Regions from separate parts of the Halobacillus sp. ABR2_026 genome, predicted to be linked through region 1. Evidence: predicted binding sites of a transcription regulator. Region 1 holds the regulator's gene; each other region holds the start of a gene.
What was found. Region 1 encodes Rex, which represses fermentation and respiration genes when NADH is low (regulators of the CRP and FNR family bind a similar motif). Its sites were predicted from a motif close to TTGTGAAATATTTCACAA; they were not measured.
Positions count from the first base shown of each region.

Region 1 (6,449 bases):
TCAAGGGCACCGTTCCGGCTGGGATTTGAACGCGAATCCAGGTCTGGATCTCGAACTATTCGGCTCCAGAAAAAAATAAGATCGCCTTAACAGCGATCAAAGCTCTCCTATTTGAAAGGGGAGCTTTTCTATTTTACAGGTTGTGAATAAGTGAATATTAAAATGGTTCGTGCACATTTATCCACATGTTTATAAATATACAGTGGACAAATTATTAGTGGATAAGTCTTTACAAGAAAGAAAACGGTACCAAAAATGTGGATAAAAGGGATTGTTTTTGTGGATAATGTGCATAAGTCTGTTGAAAACTGTTAATTAAGACATTCTTCTGTTGAAAACTATGTGGATAGTGAATCGCCATTCATACATTTCTATACAAGAATAACTGTGGAAAAAAATGGTGTACCAGGTCATCCAAAATATGGATGACCTGGTACACCTGATATTTCCATCATGAGTCATGGAGGGTTTCCCATTCTTCCATGAGCGCCTCAAGTTTGGTTTGGAGTTCTTTGTTGCTCTCCGTGAGCTCCAGGGACTTCTCGTGGTCCTGATAAATGTCAGGGTCACAGAGGAGTTCTTCATTTTCTTCAAGGTGTGCTTCCAACTGTTCAATTTCTTGTTCAATTTCAGCGATCCGCCTGTTTTTCTTCCGTTCTTCACGCTTCACAGCTTTATCTTCTTCAAAGCTGTTTTTCTGCTGAACTTCCTGCTGTTGAGGCTCGTTTTGAAGACGTTCAGCTTCCTCAATTTGCTGGAGTTCATACTCTTCCTGTTTTTTCCCTACATAGTAATCGTAATCTCCAAGGAACATTCGGGTCTCGTCCGGGTTCATTTCCACAACTTGTGTCGCAATCTTGTTGATGAAGTAACGATCGTGGGAGACGAATAACAACGTCCCTGGGTAATCCACAAGAGCGGCTTCGAGTACTTCTTTACTATCGAGGTCCAAGTGGTTGGTCGGTTCATCGAGAATGAGGAAGTTTGCTTCCTGCATCATCAGTTTCGCGAGGGAAAGTCTGGCTTTTTCTCCGCCGCTGAGCGCTGATACAGGCTTCAGAACATCTTCCCCTGAGAAAAGAAAATTGCCGAGGATGGTACGGATGTCCTTTTCATTCTTCATCGGGTAATCATCCCAAAGCTCGTTCAGAACGGCCTTCGTCGAGTTCAGCTTCGTCTGCTCCTGATCATAGTAACCGATTTGGACGTTTGTACCTAACAGCTTTTCACCTTTCGACTGTTCCAGATCCCCAATGAGCGTCTTCAATAACGTCGTTTTTCCGACGCCGTTCGGTCCGACCAGGGCTACAGAATCTCCGCGGTTCAAGTCGAGGGATACATGATCGAAAAGGTAGTCATCACTGTCTGGATAGCGGAAGGCGTAGTCCCTAAGTTTCAGCACATCATTGCCGCTACGCTTGGCGGTCTGAAAACTGAATTTCGCAGAATGGCTGTCCTCTTTCGGTTTTTCCAGCTTGTCCATCTTTTCCAGCTGTTTGCGACGGCTTTGTGCCCGCTTACTCGTCGTGGCACGAACGATATTCTTCTGAATAAAGTCTTCCATCCGTTTGATTTCTTCCTGCTGTTTTTCAAAGCGTTTCATTTCCTGCTCGTAGTCCGCTTCTTTCTTTTTCAAATAGTCGCTGTAATTGCCGTGATACCTTTTGGATGATTGAAAAGCGATTTCGTACACGGTATTGACGATTTTGTCCAAAAAGTAACGGTCGTGGGAGACGATGACTACGGCACCTTGATAGCCCTGAAGGTAATTTTCCAGCCAGCTGAGCGTATCAATGTCCAGGTGGTTCGTCGGTTCATCGAGAACAAGCACATCAGGGCTTGTGAGCAGCAGTTTGCCGAGCGCAAGCCGTGTTTTCTGACCGCCGCTTAAGGAATTGATCGGCGTGTCCCAGCTGAAGTTTTTGAAGTTCAATCCATTCAGCACGGCACGGATGTCGGCTTCATACTGATAGCCACCAGCCGTTTTGAAATATTCCTGTTTACGGTCATAGTCCGTTAACAGCTGTTGATAACGCTTCTGATCGTCGAGCAGGTCCGGGTCTGCCATTTGGACTTCCATGGAGCGGAGTTCCTTCTCCAAGTCCTTCAGATGAGTAAACACCTTTTCCATTTCATTCCAAATAGTCTCCTCAGACTGCAGGCCAGTATTCTGGGCCAGATAGCCCAGGGTCGTTTCTTTTGGTTTGAAAATGTCGCCTTCATCATGGCTCATTTCTCCTGCCATCATTTTGAGCAAGGTCGATTTCCCTGCCCCGTTTCGACCGACGATAGCAATCCGGTCGTTCATCTGCACTTCCAATTTGATATTCGATAAAATCAACTCGGCGCCGAAACGCTTCGTCAATTGGTTCAATTGCATGAGAATCATGTCGTTTCACCTCAATAAAATCAGTGTATCTCAACAGCAGGTCCCCTAGCAACACAAGGCTATCCAAGTTTGTGAAATCTTTAACGACTATCGTTTGATTTTTTGGTAGAATAAGAGTAATGTTTCAATCAGTACTGTTAACGATTTTTGGACAAAAAGGGGTAGGAGAAAATGACCGAATTCAGTCATTTCAACGACCAGGGCCGGGCCCGTATGGTGGATATCTCTGAGAAAGAGGATTCTGTACGGACGGCGGTCGCCGCAACGAGTATACAAGTGAACGAAGAGATTCATCATAAAATCACCAACCATGAAATTGGAAAAGGGGACGTTCTTTCCGTGGCACAGGTCGCAGGGATCATGGCCGCTAAAAATACGTCCGACTGGATTCCGATGTGTCATCCTCTTTCATTGAAAGGAATCGATGTGTCTTTCGAGTGGGAGACTGGATCACAGCCCGTCCTTCACATCGAAGTTTCTGTGAAGACGAAGGGGAGTACAGGGGTGGAAATGGAAGCGCTAACGGCAGCTTCAGCAACAGCCTTGACGGTTTACGATATGTGCAAAGCCCTAGATAAAGGGATGGTCATCGGCCCGACCTATCTGAAGGAAAAAACAGGCGGGAAAAACGGCGACTACACGAGAAACAGATAAAGGAGTCCGGTGCTAATGGATATCGAACAAACGAAGATTCCACAAGCGACAGCCAAGCGGCTGCCGCTCTATTATCGCTTTTTGAACAACCTTCATACCCAGGGCAAATTGCGGGTTTCTTCGAAAGAACTGAGTGATGCGGTCAAAGTCGATTCAGCGACGATCCGCCGCGATTTCTCCTATTTCGGAGCGCTCGGGAAGAAAGGGTACGGATACAATGTCGAGTATCTGCTTTCCTTTTTCAGAAAAACGCTCGACCAGGATGAAACGACGCGCGTCGCTCTGATCGGTGTCGGGAACCTGGGGACGGCCTTTTTGAACTATAATTTTACGAAGAACAACAATACGAAAATCGAAATCGCTTTTGACGCTAATGAGGAGCGGGTCGGTTCTGAGGTCGGCGGGGTGAGCGTCGAGCACATCGACGATTTGGAAAAGAATCTCGGCGATATTTCAGTGGCCATCCTTACGGTTCCATCATCTGCTGCTCAAGGGATTGCAGACAGGCTTGTTCAGGCAGGTATTTCCGGGATTCTGAACTTTACCCCTGCGAGGATCAGCGTGCCATCTGATGTGAGGGTTCATCATATCGACCTTGCGATTGAACTTCAGGCGCTAGTCTATTTCCTGAAGCATTACCCATTGAATGAAGAAGGAACTGAGGAAGAATAATAAAAGAGCGGAGTGTAAATCCTTTTGGTTTTACACTCTTTTTTTAGGAGGCAGAAGTTTGGGAACATCTACGATCGGTGCTAGAACAGAACGGTTGATCATTAAGCCTTTGGAAACCGGTGACTACGAAAGCTGGCTGCAAGGGTTCAAAAGCAGGCTTCCGTCCAGGCATCGCCACGACGAAGGCCGTGTGGATATGGGGGAGTGTACAGAAGAATGGTTTGCAGGCCTCATCGATAAACACCGCCAATTAGCAGCGGACGATACGGCTTACGTCTACGGAATCTTTTTAAAGGAAAACCATGAGAACGTGGGGATGATTGATTTTTCCACACTTGCACGCCATGATTTTCAATGGGGAAGGATCGGCTATACGATTCACAATCAACATTGGAAGAATGGATATGGGAAGGAATCTGTCTCCGAAGCGCTGAAAATTGGTGCTCAAGACTTGAATTACCACCGGATTGAGGCACACATCAACGTGGATAACCTTCCATCTCAAACGCTAGCGGAGCGTGTCGGGATGGAGTTTGAATGCACCCGTAAAGGGTTCATTTATGAATTTGGAGAGTGGACGGATAACATGATCTATTATAAGAATGACGAATAAACAAGAGCTCAGCCTAAGGCTGGGCCTTTTTTGTAACAGGTGAGCATGAAAATCGTTTACCGGCGATCTGTCGCATCCAGTCGAAACGTGCAGGATCATGGTTAAAGAACGGTACAGGTGGTATAGTATAAGATAGTTCGAGTATCGAAGGAAAGCGGGTGAGAGAATTGAGTAAACTGCCTCATAAATGGCTCGTGGTCGTGTCCGTCCTGTTCGGGACATTTACGGTCATACTTAACAACAGCATGCTGAACCCGATTCTGCCCCGGTTTATCGAGATCTTCGATTCCGATGCGGTCGCCGTCGGCTGGATTTTGACGATCTTCATGGTTTCCATGGGGATGACGATGCCGCTGACCGGCTATTTCGGAGACCGGTTTGGGAAAAAGAAAGTGTATCTGACGGGCCTTTGTATTTTCATCGCAGGGTCTATGCTCGGATTCTTTTCCTCCACGCTAGGAATGGTCATTCTATCCCGGGCTATCCAGGGAGCGGCAGGTGGATTGATGATGCCGATTGCCATGGCCCTTATCTTCAATTCGTTCCCGCGCTATGAGCGGGGGCTCGCCGTCGGGGTGTACGGAGTTGCCGCGATGGTTGCACCGGCAGTTGGTCCAACCATCGGCGGGTTTCTTATCCAATATGTCGATTGGCCGTGGCTGTTTGCTTTCAACATTCCATTTGGCTTGACGGGTCTGATCCTGTCTTCGAGATTTCTTGAGCGGACGGAAACAGATCCAGCGAAGCGTTTCGATCTGATCGGCTTTATCATAATCGCGACCGGAATCGGTTCTGTCCTGTTCGCCCTCGGCCGGGGGCGGACGCTTGAGACGTTGTTCGACCCGTTGAACATCGCCCTCATCGCGGGAGGACTAGCAGCGATCGTCCTGTTTGTCTTTTACGAAAACCGTCAGGAAGATCCCCTGTTGAACTTGTCTGTGTTCAAAGTGCCGACGTATTCGGTGTCGATCGTTGTTACATCGGCGGCTTCCATCGGGCTGTTCTCAGGTATTTTCCTGCTGCCATTATTGATCCAGAACGTTTATGGTTTGAATGAAGTCATGACCGGACTATTGTTCCTGCCGGCAGCGGCAGCGAGCGGAGTGTTCATGTCCATTGGTGGACGAATTCTAGATAAAAAAGGACCGAAGTATGTCGTCCCTCCTGGTCTGACCATCATGGCGCTTGCTACGCTCGGTTTGAGCTTCCTGCAACTGTCGACGCCGTATTGGCTGATTCTGTTACTGAATACGGTCAGGGGACTCGGGATGGGGATGGGGAACATGCCGGCGACGACGTCCGGGATGAACAGCATTCCCGAACACCTCGTGGCTCAAGGATCAGCGATGAACAACATCATCCGTCAGATTTCCTCGTCCCTCGGTATCGTCTTTTTCTCGATCTATTATGAAGTGAGACGTGCGCAGGTATCGGCGAATCCTGATATGGATATGCAGGCGGCGACCTTGCAGACTTTGAACGAAGCCTTTCTCGTGTCAGCGATTGTGCTGATCATCGCCATCCCGTTTTCTTTCATATTGAAAGGAGTACAGGATGACAAGGAAGAACAGCAGGCATAGAAAAAAAGCAGGTCCATCAGCGGGCCTGCTTTTTTGCATCATTTTTTCTTGGCATTCTTAATTTTGTTGTGAAGATTGAATAGGCGGATGGCTACCGCAATATTGAACGTCGCAACAATGGCAAGAATGATGGTCATCGCATTCCATACGGTTTCTTCTGCCGACTGGGCGGCGATGTAAGTGAATGCGACACCCATCATCATATAAAGAAAAGCCATGAATAAGGGAGATGTTCTCATATTATAAAAAGCCTCCAATAAAGATGGTCTCCAACTGTTCCTGCATGCGTCGGATATCCTCTTCAGTCAGGAAATACTGAGAAGCGACAACAAACGAGTTCATCGCCATATGAGCCACGATTGGTGTAATAATCCGTTTTGTTTTGACATAAAGGAAGGCGAAGACGACTCCCATGGAGAAGTACACTAACATGTGGCTGAAATCGAAATGGAACGCTCCGAACACGAGCGCGGAAACAAGGACAGCCAGCCAGAAATTCGTCCGTTTATAGATGGAACCGAAGATGATTTTCCTGAAAATG
Region 1 covers NZ_JBSWTM010000001.1:366,914-373,362, forward strand. Annotated here, with positions in the region: gene tsaD (tRNA (adenosine(37)-N6)-threonylcarbamoyltransferase complex transferase subunit TsaD) at 1-79, shown strand, start outside; gene ACXADE_RS02035 (ABC-F family ATP-binding cassette domain-containing protein) at 452-2,389, opposite strand; gene moaC (cyclic pyranopterin monophosphate synthase MoaC) at 2,561-3,043, shown strand; gene ACXADE_RS02045 (redox-sensing transcriptional repressor Rex) at 3,059-3,715, shown strand; gene ACXADE_RS02050 (GNAT family N-acetyltransferase) at 3,774-4,328, shown strand; gene ACXADE_RS02055 (MDR family MFS transporter) at 4,496-5,908, shown strand; gene ACXADE_RS02060 (YdiK family protein) at 5,947-6,147, opposite strand; gene ACXADE_RS02065 (lysostaphin resistance A-like protein) at 6,149-6,449, opposite strand, start outside.

Region 2 (6,449 bases), 1.2 Mb from region 1:
CCCGCCCCATGGAAAGCGAACCTTTTCCCGGAGCCCCTAGAATCACACAAACATCTCGAAGCTGAGTCTTCAAGAAAAGGGAGCTTAAGTTGAATAAGCCAAATATAAAATTGGAATTTCCTTTTTGCAGTCATATCAACACTAAACTTCAACAGATCCAAAAAGAAAAATAACAAGAAACAAAAAGAACTCATGGTTCAATGTCCATGAGTTCTTTTAATTGCTTTTATTCTTTTGTACTTCATTCAATAGCGCATCGAGCTGCTGACTGATTTCTACACATTCTTTGCTGGACAGTCCTTTCTCAAGGGCTACTTTCGTCATCTTATTACGTAACGATTCCACTTCTGCGATGCGAGGATCTCTGCCGGCTACTTGCATGGATCGACTACCTCCTGACTTGATCATCTTTCTATTCATGGCCCGATATATTGTAAGACTCTGTGTGAATCAGAGTTATAAAAAACCTTAGGACTGATTCCTCTCCTCTTTTCCTGAAACCTGGATGTCGAGGGCGGATTTAGTTAAGGTGGAAACACATGTTCATTCATCTTGAAAGAATGTGTGTTCGTATACCGGTCTTGCACGAGAAAAATTATCTCAATTTTCTATACCTTTGTAAAGGAAATCGGTAAAGGTTCTAATATTTCGACATCCTCGCCCGAATTGGAGCCTCACAGTTTACAATTTCGTAAAACTCGACCGGCCTGTCTTTTCTTTCCGGTCTGATATGGTAAAATCAAGGGTGAAAGATTATATGTTCATCTAGAAAGGAAGATGAGATTGTCTGAGCAATCCAAAAAAGAATGGCTGGAATGGTTGAAAGCCATTGCCGTAGCTATTACCCTCGCATTTATATTACGAACCTTTTTCTTTGCCACTTCCATCGTCGAAGGGGCCAGCATGGACCCGACGCTTAAAAACGGGGAAAGAGTCATGTTTAATAAGATTATATATTATGTCGATGAACCGGACCGGGGAGATATCGTCATCATCGAAAGGCCAGTAAAAAGCTACGTAAAACGAGTCATCGGTCAACCCGGAGATACGATTGAAATCCGGGATCATGAGCTGTACGTGAACGGCGAACAGCAAACTCAAGAATATCTGACAGAAGAGGCAGCCTCTGCCACAAGAGATTTCGGTCCTGTTGAAGTTCCTGAAGGCAAATACTTCGTCATGGGCGATAACCGCTCTATAAGTAAAGACAGCCGTAACGGCCTCGGCTTCGTTAAAGAAGAAGAAATCATCGGACGGACCGAATTAATCATCTACCCCTTCAACGAGTGGGGCCTGACAAAATAGCCATGAAAAACGACCCGTCGACAAACGGGTCGTTTTTCATGATCTCTTTCAAGGGGGACCAAGTTTCAATTAAATCTGAACAACTTCCCTCGAAGAGTGTTGGGTCCTCCAGCACATTTCTTAAACCTCTGTTGCTCTTTTCCCGTCCATTATTTTGTGGTGGAAACCTTATCGGGCAGCTCATGAAGAGTTTCAATCAGTTGATCAAGTTTCCCCTCGACACGATGAAGCAAATAAAACGTCACCGCCACCGGGAATCCAACATCCGCTAAAATTGAAATCCATGCCTCCATCCCCATTCTTTCACCTCTTTCTTTTCTGTTCTAAAAAAAGGCCGCTAACCATGGCTAGCGGCCCTTCTTTCAATTAAAACTCAATATCATAAATATTGCGCTCGACGATTCTTGCTTCCTTCTTCTCCACAAGGTCACCGCCTGTGGAATAGAAACATCCTTGAGTAAGAATCGCATCCATAGCTGCATCCACTTGGACCGGATCGACTGGCTCTACAGGGTCATCCAGACTGAGCGTTACTGTTTTCCCTTCTTCATTCAGGAACTTAAGTTCTAACTTTTTCAATTCATTCTCCTCCTTTTTCATTTATTAAGATTCAGTCAATACAGAACGATCGTCACGGGCGATATCGATCAGGATATGCTGTTGCAATGGAGATAACGCAACGGAAACTTCATGGAGCTGTTCGTCTGTTGCATCGGTTTTGATGGAATTGAATGATTTACGTTTCAGAATCATATCCCCATCCTCATCGGTCCCTGTTGAAAAGACAAGCTGCAAACGACTGTCTACTTTCAATGTGTTCACGGCCATTGGCTTCACCTCCTCTCCCTTCTATAATCGAAGGATCAGCAGAAAAAGTGTCACACCGGTCGTTTTTTTAATTTTATGGAAACAGTGAAAAGATCGGTCTGCCTTCTCTTTTAAGGCAACGTTTATTATGTAAGAAATCGAACATAATCCAAACGATAAAGGGTAAGAGCAAAAGCTGATAGAAAAAAAGCGTCCGGGAAAGGTGCTGATGAGGCACCTTTCCCGGACGCTTACGTTAAGTAAGTATCAACCATTATCAAATATTGTTAACCCTATAAGTCCCAGCATGACGATGATGCTGATAAAAAACATGACCATCTCCATCTTTGTTCCACCCCTCTTTCCCTTCTATCATAGCAAAAATTCGAAACTTCCGCTTTGCCTTTCCAAATTCTTTACTATTTTTATCCTTCCCTGAAAAAGAAACTCCCAATCGATATTTTTCACAATTCTGCCATACAGGTATGGCTACTTTGTGAATTAATGCACAAACAATATTTTTTTGTGAACTCCCCGGCTATACTTGAATTGAAAGAAAGGATTAATCCATCTTGTGAAATACTGAACAATAAAAAAGGAGGAAATACCATGTTATTTGAAACGTTACGTAACAACAAAACGGCGGCTGTGATCTTGACTGTTTTCCGAGTATACTTAGGATATGCGTGGTTGAGCGCAGGTTTCGGAAAAATCACCGGGGGCTTTGATGTCAGCGGTTTTCTGAACGGGGCGATTGCTAAAGCGGAAGGAGCGCACCCGGCGGTCCAAACGTGGTGGGCGGTCTTCCTTGAACAAGTCGCCCTCCCGAACCATGGATGGTTCGCCTTTCTTGTGATGTGGGGGGAAGTTTTTGCCGGGCTTGCTCTTCTATTAGGATTATTCACTCATGTAGCGGCATGGGGAGCCATTCTCATGAACTTCGCCTTTTTGTTCAGCGGCACCACCAGCACGAATCCACAGATGGTTCTGCTCACCTTCTTCATCCTTGTTGCAGGCGCAAATGCCGGACGATACGGACTGGATCGATGGGTGCTGCCACTTCTCAGAAAGCAGGTAAACAAACGCCCGATCGGAAAGCTCGTACATCCCTAACCCGTTCAGCCCTATGTTATCGCATAGGGCTTTTTTCGTTTATTTTACTTCCTGATGAGGTATGATGATTTTATACAATATTATTTGAGGTGCTTTATGTCCACTTATTTTTACAGATTTTTTATTTTCTGGTACATATGCGGCGTGGTTTTAGTCACCTTCGATCTACTGCCGCCATGGCTGGAGTGGGCGAACAGCGTCTTTCTCCTGACGGCCGGAGGAGTGGCCGGTGTATATTTCATCAAGATGTACGGATGGGCACGTGGGATCGGCTACAGTCTCATTATTATCGTGGTGAGTATTTATGTGGAACACTTGGGCGTCAGCCATAACTTTTTATTCGGAGCGTATCATTATACCGAAAACTTCGGTCTTAAAATAGCAGACACTCCAATTACGATCGGTTTTGCGTGGCTGCTGGTCATCGGCTGTTCCCATGAACTGGCCCGTGTGTTGACCCATGGTTTAAAGAAATGGACGAAGAACATTTTATTTATCCTGACAGGTGCATGGGCTGCTGTTACGATGGACCTCATCCTCGATCCCGTCTCCTATAAGGTAAAAGAATATTGGATTTGGGAAGACAGTGGCTTTTATTACGATATTCCCTTTTCAAACTTTTTCGGATGGTTCGTCCTTGCTGCGCTTTTCCATTTGATTTTCCTATTGATGGAACCTCAAAGAACGAGAAAAGGTCTTCACCCATGGCCGAACCGGATGGCCCTCATGTTCGGTTTGATCATCTTTTTATTTCTTTGCATCGCATTCACCGGCAAGTTGTATGGAGCGGTTTTATTCGTCAGTGCCTTGACCATTTTATGGTATGGCTTATATTTTTGGAGGAGATCCTATGTTTCTGCCCGCACGTAAAACTTCGTGGATCGAATGGGGATTCACCCGCTTCAACCGATCCTTTTTGCACCACCATTTTCATAACATCATGATTCAACTGCCTGAGGAGCTGCCTGCTGGAAAGACTTTATTCCTTATCAATCATTCCACATGGTGGGATCCGCTCCTAATCTTTTACATCAATGATCAGGTAGTAGGTTCAGACGGTTATGGGATGATGCATGAAGACGGAATCCGCCGGTTTCCTTTTTTCCGTAGGATCGGTGCCTTTTCCGTGAACAAGCATGACCGGCGGCATTTGATCCAGTCCTTACACTACAGCAGAGATCTGCTTCATGAAGGGAATACCGTATGGATTTTCCCTCAAGGTGATGAACAACCCCTGGAAAAGCGTCCGCTCGGATTCTTTTCCGGCATCGGTTATCTTGCTGAACAGTGCCCGGATGCCCATGTGGTACCAGTGTCTTTGTATTATGCATTGGAGCATAAAAAAAAGCCCAACGCCTACATAAAAATCGGCTCACCACTTCCACCTCACCATTACCGTTCCTTTAACCGGAAGGAAATGACCCGGTACTTTGAACAGGAAGCCACCCTGCAGCTTGATCAATTACGCAGGGATGTCATCGATGAGAACCATCAAGAGTTTAAGAATTTAAAGCGAAAGGGAGAGCGGTTATGATGATGTTCTTCATCCTTCTGATCATGGTTATTTTTTTGAATGGATGGACCATGTTCAACAGTCTATTCCTCTACCCATTGACAAGGAAGAGCCATCAGGAAGATCCCCCCTCTGTTTCCCTGCTCGTGCCTTTAAGGAACGAGCAGGGAAATGTTAAAGAATTGGTTACTTCCCTGCGCGCCCTTACATACCCTGAACTTGAGGTAATCTTGCTGGATGATCATTCAGAAGATTACACGTGGGACAGGCTTTTGACGGAGACGGCTGACGACGGCCGTTTCACTATGCTGCGAGGAAAAGAACTGCCTGAAGGCTGGAACGGAAAAGTCCACGCCTGCCATCAACTTTCGCAGGAAGCAAGCGGAGAGTATCTCCTGTTTCTGGATGCTGACGCCCGTGTCGCTCCCGGAATCGTCCAGCAAACCTTGGGAACGATGCAGCAAAAAAAGGCCGACATGCTCAGTGGATTTCCGAACTATCCGAATTCAAACTTTCTCAGTCATATGCTCGTGCCTCTGCAGCATATGGTTGTCCTTCTCCACTTGCCTTTATTCATTGCGAACCGGACCACAAAACCGATGTTCACGGCAGCTTGTGGGATTTTCATCATGATTGAAAAAAATGTCTACGAGAAAATAGGCGGTCACGCAGCTGTTCAAGAATATTGGTGGAAGACGTTCACCTTGCCAGGGAAGTGAAGAAACATGGCTACCGAATGATTCTCGCAAACATTACGGAATCTGTTGTTTCCTACATGTATAACAGCAGCAGAGAAACGTGGGAAGGCTTTAAAAAGAATACCTATACAGGCATCGGCCGTTCTACGGGTATGGTCGTGTTCCTGACGCTTTTTTACATACTCTTGTTTGTCGTTCCAGCAGGATACGCAGTCGCCGGGTTATTTTCAGGTAGTTATGCGCTGTTCCTTCCCTACCTGTTGACAGTCGCTTTCAAAATGTATGTAGACACAAGGACCGGTCATCCCCTCTGGCTGTCCTTCCTTCTGCCCGTTTCTGTGCTATGTCTGATCGCCATTTTATGGGCTTCCCGGTCCGTCCATAAACGAGGAGAAAAATATCAATGGAAAGGAAGGTCCTATCAATGAAGATTGCGATAATCGGCGGAGGGCTTGGTGGTTTATCAGCGGCTATTACCCTTGCGAAGCACGGAGCCGATGTCCGGCTTTTTGAAAAAAACAATCATTTCGGCGGTAAAATGATGAGCGTCGATGAAGCAGGTTTCCATTTTGATTTTGGCCCGAATACGATCACGATGCCTGAAGTCTTCCAGGATGTCATCAGGCAGGGTGGGCTCAATCCCCGTGAAGAACTGCCATTTGCAAAAATTACCACTCATACGAGAAACGAATTCAAAGATGGAACGACGTTTGATTTTTCTACCGATCAGGAAAAAATGAAGCAGCAGCTCGGGAAGCTCGATCCTAAAGGGCACGTCATGTACCGGGATTTCCTGATGGAAATTGAACGGCTCTACCGTTTATCCCACAAACATTTTTTACATAGGACGTTTAAAAGCTGGAGAGATTATCTATCTCCCTCATTGGGCAAAAACATCGTCCAAGTCCGTCCCTTGGAATCCATGGATCATTTTTTCCGTAAATATTTTTCCAACCCGAACATTCTTCAGGCATTAAGCCGTTATTCCACGTATATCGGGTCCGATCCATACC
Region 2 covers NZ_JBSWTM010000001.1:1,571,145-1,577,593, reverse strand. Annotated here, with positions in the region: gene ACXADE_RS08195 (Spo0E family sporulation regulatory protein-aspartic acid phosphatase) at 217-381, opposite strand; gene lepB (signal peptidase I) at 784-1,305, shown strand; gene ACXADE_RS08185 (YvrJ family protein) at 1,455-1,598, opposite strand; gene ACXADE_RS08180 (DUF2922 domain-containing protein) at 1,672-1,884, opposite strand; gene ACXADE_RS08175 (DUF1659 domain-containing protein) at 1,909-2,133, opposite strand; gene ACXADE_RS08170 (DoxX family membrane protein) at 2,722-3,225, shown strand; gene ACXADE_RS08165 (carotenoid biosynthesis protein) at 3,322-4,095, shown strand; gene ACXADE_RS08160 (lysophospholipid acyltransferase family protein) at 4,076-4,759, shown strand; gene ACXADE_RS08155 (glycosyltransferase family 2 protein) at 4,756-5,457, shown strand; gene ACXADE_RS08150 (glycosyltransferase family 2 protein) at 5,424-5,864, shown strand; gene ACXADE_RS08145 (phytoene desaturase family protein) at 5,861-6,449, shown strand, end outside.
Region 2: ACXADE_RS08170 (DoxX family membrane protein) is a predicted target of Rex. The motif match lies at 2,607-2,624, and genes of this name have one in related genera.

Region 3 (6,449 bases), 1.2 Mb from region 1:
GCTCTACTTGCTAATCCAAGAATCCTCATCTTAGATGAAGCGACAGCAAGTATTGATACAGAGACGGAATTGAAGATTCAAAAGGCACTACAGACGCTTCTGAAAGGGCGTACAGCGATCATGATCGCTCACAGGCTGTCTACAATCCGTGAGGCTGACAACATATTCGTTCTCGAACATGGACGAATCCTTGAACAAGGATCACATGATGAGTTGATGGATCAGGAGGGCGAGTACTACGACCTCGTTAAAGCCCAGTTCCAGATGCTCGATGCGATATAAACAAAGCGAAAGACACCGGATGCTGGTGTCTTTTTTATTGAAACTTTTAATGGAACGTCATACTTACGATTTCGAGTTGAAAATACCTTTAAAGTTTATCAACACTCTCTACTTGACAGGTAGTCATTTCGATGGGTACCCGTGGATGACATTCCTCACCATCTATGGATACGGTCACTTTATAAATCGACTGGATGTTCTGGCAGATCGTAAGGTCAAACTTCAAACACCAGCAATTCTCGAATTGTTGAATGGAACAAAATCTGCAGTCGAAATCCTGGGCTGAACATGTAATTGAAGTCCCTGGAGGAGCACATAGTAAAACCTTTTCAATTTTTTTGAAAGCGATCACGCAGATACACTTCCGGCCTTTTAACTGAATACCCAGGAACCCTTTTTTTAAGATCGTCAGTTGATAGAGGTCAATCCAGTTCCCATCGGGGAGCTGAACAGGCACTAGCCTCCGTTCACCTGCTTCTTCACAAATCAACGACTCCAAAGGGACTTCATTACCGTAACAGTCGGATAAAAAACATCTTTCTACTTCAGGTTTTTCCACTTCCTGTTTGCGCATGTAATTCAACGTTAAACAAAATCTCCCTTTCAGCGTTGATGGACCTGAAAGGCTCCGTATCTCCAATGAGTAGAGTTCATCAAATGTACCTGTGTATGTTTTACGATCCGTTCCTATATTGATGGGGGCGCCATTCACTGCAATTTCCAAGTCATCAAGTGAACCTTCTGTCATGCAGACAGTGACCGTGCCTTTTAGATTTACAGATAGCCGGGATTGCCAGAGTTTATCAAAAGTGCTGGTCGGGTTTGAGAAGCAACCGCATACTTCTTCACGAACAGGCCGGCTTTCTATCGGAATGGAAGCAGCTACGGAAAAAGTTTGACCGAAGGAGATCCAATCGTAAACTTTATCCGTCTTAATACAATAAGGGGGGGATGGCATAGTCTGGCATCTCCTTTCTTTTCAGGATATCCGTTTATACATTGTAATGAAAAACTAGTGAATAAACACCCTGGCATACGTCTGCTCCTGGTCCGGGGCATTCAACGGACAACTCTACGATATCTGTAATAGTCAAGTTATAGCTGTTGCCTGGATTGATATTGATGGTTTCCGTCACACCACTAGAGTCCTCAAGGTTCAGGGTCAGGAAAGCAGAGCACCCGGTTTCATAATAGATTCCGAACGTTCCATCTACCGGTAAGGACGATTCATAGAGGACGAAAGTGTCCCCGCAATCCACTGTGAAACTTTCAAGAGCATCATCATTCGCCAATAACGTTTCATCTTTCCCACAGCAAAAATTTTTCGGAGTCGCATGGCTGGAACTGGATTGACTGGTTTGTTCACAACCGGTGATCCGGAGGTTGTCGAGAAACGCTGCACTGTTATAAAAGCGGTCGAATACATCGGCCACTCTGATTTGTAAGGTCACAATTTCACAACCGAGACAGGAGAGATCATATTCAGCCGTATAAATTTCAGTCGTTACAGCATTATATGTCACATCGTTCGGAGTGGGATACGGAGGTAAAGGGGCGATGGAAGTTCCTAAAGGTGCATTGGAAAAAGGAGCGGCATTCGCAACAGTTACAGGAGTTCCATCCGGGAGGAGCGCAATGTTTTCAGAGCCCTGAGATGTGATAATGTCTGCACGGAAATAATCGGCGACCTGCAGGATGAACTCAGGATTTTCTTCTGTTCCGAATTTCCAGTCAAAAGTTAATATGCCAGGGTTCTTTGGTAACAGGAAATCCAATTGGACGGTCACCACATCAAACGAGGCATCCCCATCCGGAGAACCGAAAGGATCTCCGGCTGGTAGAGTGGGACCTGCTGTATCATTGGATACGAAAGTCGGAGCAACCCCTGGAGTGAGGGAAGCATCTCCATTACTCAATACGACATAATCTGGACCTGCTGTAGGGAATCCTTGCAGGGGAGTCGATAAAATTTCACTCTGCACACCTGGTCCCGTCATAACAGCATCTACTAAACATAATTTTGTCAACGGGGTTACCAGAGCATCTACAACCTCATCAATCGTCGCCATTCACCATTCTCCTTTCTTTAATAAGAGTTTTCGTTTGTGAATCACCACCTTGGTTTCCATGCGTTATGTAAATAAAGAATGGAAAATCCATTCTTTATCCACCACTTACAAGAAGTAATTTGCAGAAATACAATATTTTCCTCTACAAGTTCCTGTTCCTTCTCCAGTACAGTTGATGACAACTGTATCGAAGTTCTGAACAGTAATAGATCGTGTATTCCCGTTTGGTCCACTTGTAGCAAGGGGTACATCAAATGAATCTACCAATGTACCTCCAGCACCTCCAGTGAAAATAGAAACTGTAAGGGAATCGCACACCCCGTATCGTAGAATACACTGATCGTTCCAGCATCGATTGTAAAGTTTGATTCCCAGACTGTTGCATCCGTACCAGGGTCTGCAGCACAGTCAATTGTAAAATTCCCGCAGAACTCATCACTTACAAAGCTTGCCGACGAATCAGGACAACAGCAATTTGCCATACCATTTCCTCCTATTTGTTTATTACATTACATCCTATGTATGAGAAGAAGATTGGACTAGGTCTATGTCCAACTTCCGCATAGATTTATAGTAATTGGGCAGGACGTATACTTTCTGACGGCCGTAGTTTTTTCAATGAAAGTATATAAATGGGTGGAAAGAACCGTGGGAAAAAAGAGTATAAAGTATAGGTAGCGACGATTTCTCAGTTATTGTTGCTCTAAAATAGGGAATAAGGTAGATCAGCACTCACATTCGTTTCTCTTATTATTTAGAAGAAAGTTGAATTTGTGAAGGATGTCACAAAATCGTCAACAACCATCTGACCATGAACGGTTTATACGTTTTATACTAGCGATAGATAGGTTACAGATTAGTTAGGGGGAACTTGAGATGTTCGGATTTGAAACTGTTGAAGTGAGCCGGGCCCTGACAGCTATGACGCTGCTCTTCCATGCGATCTTTGCGACGCTTGGTGTAGGTGTGCCCGTCCTTGTTTCGACCGCCGAGTTCATCGGTATTAAGAAAAAAGATCCACACTATACACTGCTTGCCCGCCGCTGGACGCGGGGGTACACCATTACGGTTGCTGTAGGCGTTGTGACTGGTACGGCGATCGGCCTGCAGTTGTCATTGATTTGGCCAAGCTTCATGCAGCTTGCCGGAAATGTCATTGCCCTGCCACTCTTTATGGAAACGTTCGCGTTTTTCTTTGAAGCGATTTTTCTGGGTATTTATTTATATACATGGGACCGGTTCAAGAAGCCGATTTACCACTGGCTTTTATCCATACCGGTCGTTATCGGAGGCACGCTATCAGCCTTCTTTATTACAACCGTCAACTCATTTATGAACACACCTCAGGGATTTGAGATGGAAGAGGGACGCTTCACAGCTGTCGATCCGCTGGCAGCGATGTTCAACCCTGCTACACCGACAAAAGTTTTTCACGTCATTTCCTCATCGTATTTGACGGCTGCCGCTGTACTGGCTGGAATCGCCGCCTTTATCATTCTAATGAAGAAAGGGTCGCTTTATCATAAGAAGGCCTTGAAATTGACCGTGGTGATGACGTTCCTTTTTGCAATCTTAACTGCTCTTGCCGGGGATTTATCAGCTAAGTTTCTTGCTGAACATCAGCCAGAAAAACTAGCAGCTGGGGAATGGCATTTTGAAACAGAAGAGGGAGCGGACCTCGTCGTCTTTGGAAGTTTAAATGAAAACAATGAAGTGGAAAACGCCATCCGTATCCCAAACGCGCTGAGTTTTCTTGCTCACGGCGACTTTAATGCAGAAGTGGAAGGGTTGGAAGAAACACCGGAGGATGAACGTCCCCCGTTATGGATCCACTATATGTTCGATCTCATGGTCAGCATCGGTTTCTATACGTTGGGTATCTCCCTCTTATTTATGGTTTTCTGGAAAATGAAAAAATGGAACGAATTTCATCCGCTTCTATTGTGGGGGATAGCGGCTTCTGGACCATTGACGATGCTTGCTATCGAATTTGGCTGGATTTATGCCGAGGTCGGCCGTCAGCCATGGATTCTGCGTGGATTTATGACAGTCGCCGAAGGTTCCACAACATCCCCTTATGTATTTTCAATGTTCATCCTGTTCGCAGCGGTGTATCTCGTACTTGGCATTGGCTGTCTCCTTACCTTAAGGAAAATCTTCAAAGGAAAGCCGGCCGAGCTGGAACTGGAACATCTTTATCCGCACACAGCCGCTGCAAGTAAGGAGGGGGACGCATGAGTTATGAATACATCGGGATTTCCGTACTGTGGATTTTTCTATATGGCTACTTGATCGTCGCCAGCGTAGACTTCGGGGCTGGTTTTTTCGCCTATTACGCCAGGATGACAAAAAAGGATCATCTGATCAATCAACTGATTTCGCGGTATCTATCACCCGTATGGGAAGTCACGAACGTATTTTTCGTTTTCTTCTTCGTAGGACTTGTAGGATTCTTCCCGGATATGGCTTACTATTTCGGACAAACCCTGCTTATTCCAGGAAGCATAGCCATTGTTTTGATTGCGATCAGGGGGTCTTTCTATGCGTTTGAGAATTATGGATCGAAAGACAATTCCCTGTATATGTTCTTATATGGAGCAACCGGTCTTTTGATTCCGGCATCGCTATCAACGGCTTTGACGATCTCAGAAGGAGGATATATTGAAGAAACGGCTGATGGAGTCCAGTTGTTATACGGAAAATTACTTTCAAGTCCGTACTCCTGGAGTGTCGTGTTCCTGGCGATCGTCAGCGTGCTTTATATCAGTGCTATGTTCCTTACGTATTATGCGCACAGGGCGGGGGACCAGCCGGCTCTTGAGATTGTCAGGAAATACGCCTTGTTTTGGAGCTCACCGACAATCATCGCAAGCTTGACGACATTCATCGCGCTCAGCCAACAGAACCTGGCTCACTATGAGAGAGCGATTGACCTCTGGTGGGTCTTTGGTATTTCGGTCGGGTTCTTTATGATCGCTGTCTTCCTTGTCTATCAAGGTAAGTATTACGGCTGGGCTTTCATAGCGGTCATGATCCAGTTTTTCATTGCCTTTTTCGGTTATGGGGCTTCCCATCTGCCGTACCTGCTCCACCCTTATGTGACAATTACAAGCGGTGTGACCAATGAATCGATGGCGATCGCGCTCGTGATCGTTTTCATCGCAGGTCTTCTGCTGTTGATCCCGTCGCTTATTCTATTGATGCGTCTCTTCTTATTTGACGCAGATTATGTGAAAGGCAAAAAATAAAGGTACAACAGGAAGCATAGGGTCCCAGGCTCTATGCTTCCTTTTCCTTTTCCGTCCCTGTTCTCCCTATAATCTAGCTCTGTTAAATTTCAATGTTGATATTTGCATCAACGGATGGAAGTGACAATGTGAATGATAGAACGGTAAAAAGGAATTCATTCCCAAGCGTCTAACCCTTTAGATGATCTACTTTCACGATTCAACCATTGAACCTTGTTGGATTATTATTTCGAAACGGAGTCTTTAACTAAATGGCAGGATTGTTGAAGACTTGATTTCGAGACTTCTGTGTTGTGAATAGGGGCTTCGGGGAATGACTCGCTTTCCGCGGGAGCGCGGTGAGCCTCCTCGGACTACGTCCTGCGGGGTCTCACCAAGCACTCTCTTCCCGCAGGAGTCTTGCCATTCCCCGGAGCCCCTAGAATCACACAAACATCTCGAAGCTGAGTCTTCAAGAAAAGGGAGCTTTCGTTGAATAAGCCAAATATAATAATGAGTAACTTTTATAAAATTGGAAGTTCCTTTTTGCAGTAATATCAACACTAGACTTTAACAGAGCCATAATCTGAGAATACAATAGGTAATGAAGGGTGTTCTATGATAGAATAAGCATAGATTTTTCGAGACACATGGGGGTAGACGTATGAAAAAAGAATTCGCAGTCATCGGTCTCGGCCGTTTCGGTGGCAGTATCTGCCGTGAATTGAGCCGTGAGGGGATGGAGGTACTCGCTCTGGACCTTGATGAGGACAAAGTAAATGAATACAGGGATATTGCCTCACATGCCGTCATCGCTGATTCGACGGATGAAAATGTGCTGAAAGAGCTCGGCTTCCGGAACATCGATCAT
Region 3 covers NZ_JBSWTM010000001.1:1,604,347-1,610,795, forward strand. Annotated here, with positions in the region: gene ACXADE_RS08325 (ABC transporter ATP-binding protein) at 1-282, shown strand, start outside; gene ACXADE_RS08330 (BMQ_0737 family morphogenetic spore coat protein) at 371-1,240, opposite strand; gene ACXADE_RS08335 (choice-of-anchor L domain-containing protein) at 1,275-2,351, opposite strand; gene ACXADE_RS08340 (S-Ena type endospore appendage) at 2,457-2,669, opposite strand; gene ACXADE_RS08345 (S-Ena type endospore appendage) at 2,612-2,833, opposite strand; gene ACXADE_RS08350 (cytochrome ubiquinol oxidase subunit I) at 3,228-4,589, shown strand; gene ACXADE_RS08355 (cytochrome d ubiquinol oxidase subunit II) at 4,586-5,599, shown strand; gene ACXADE_RS08360 (potassium channel family protein) at 6,243-6,449, shown strand, end outside.
Region 3: ACXADE_RS08350 (cytochrome ubiquinol oxidase subunit I) is a predicted target of Rex. The motif match lies at 3,123-3,140, and genes of this name have one in related genera.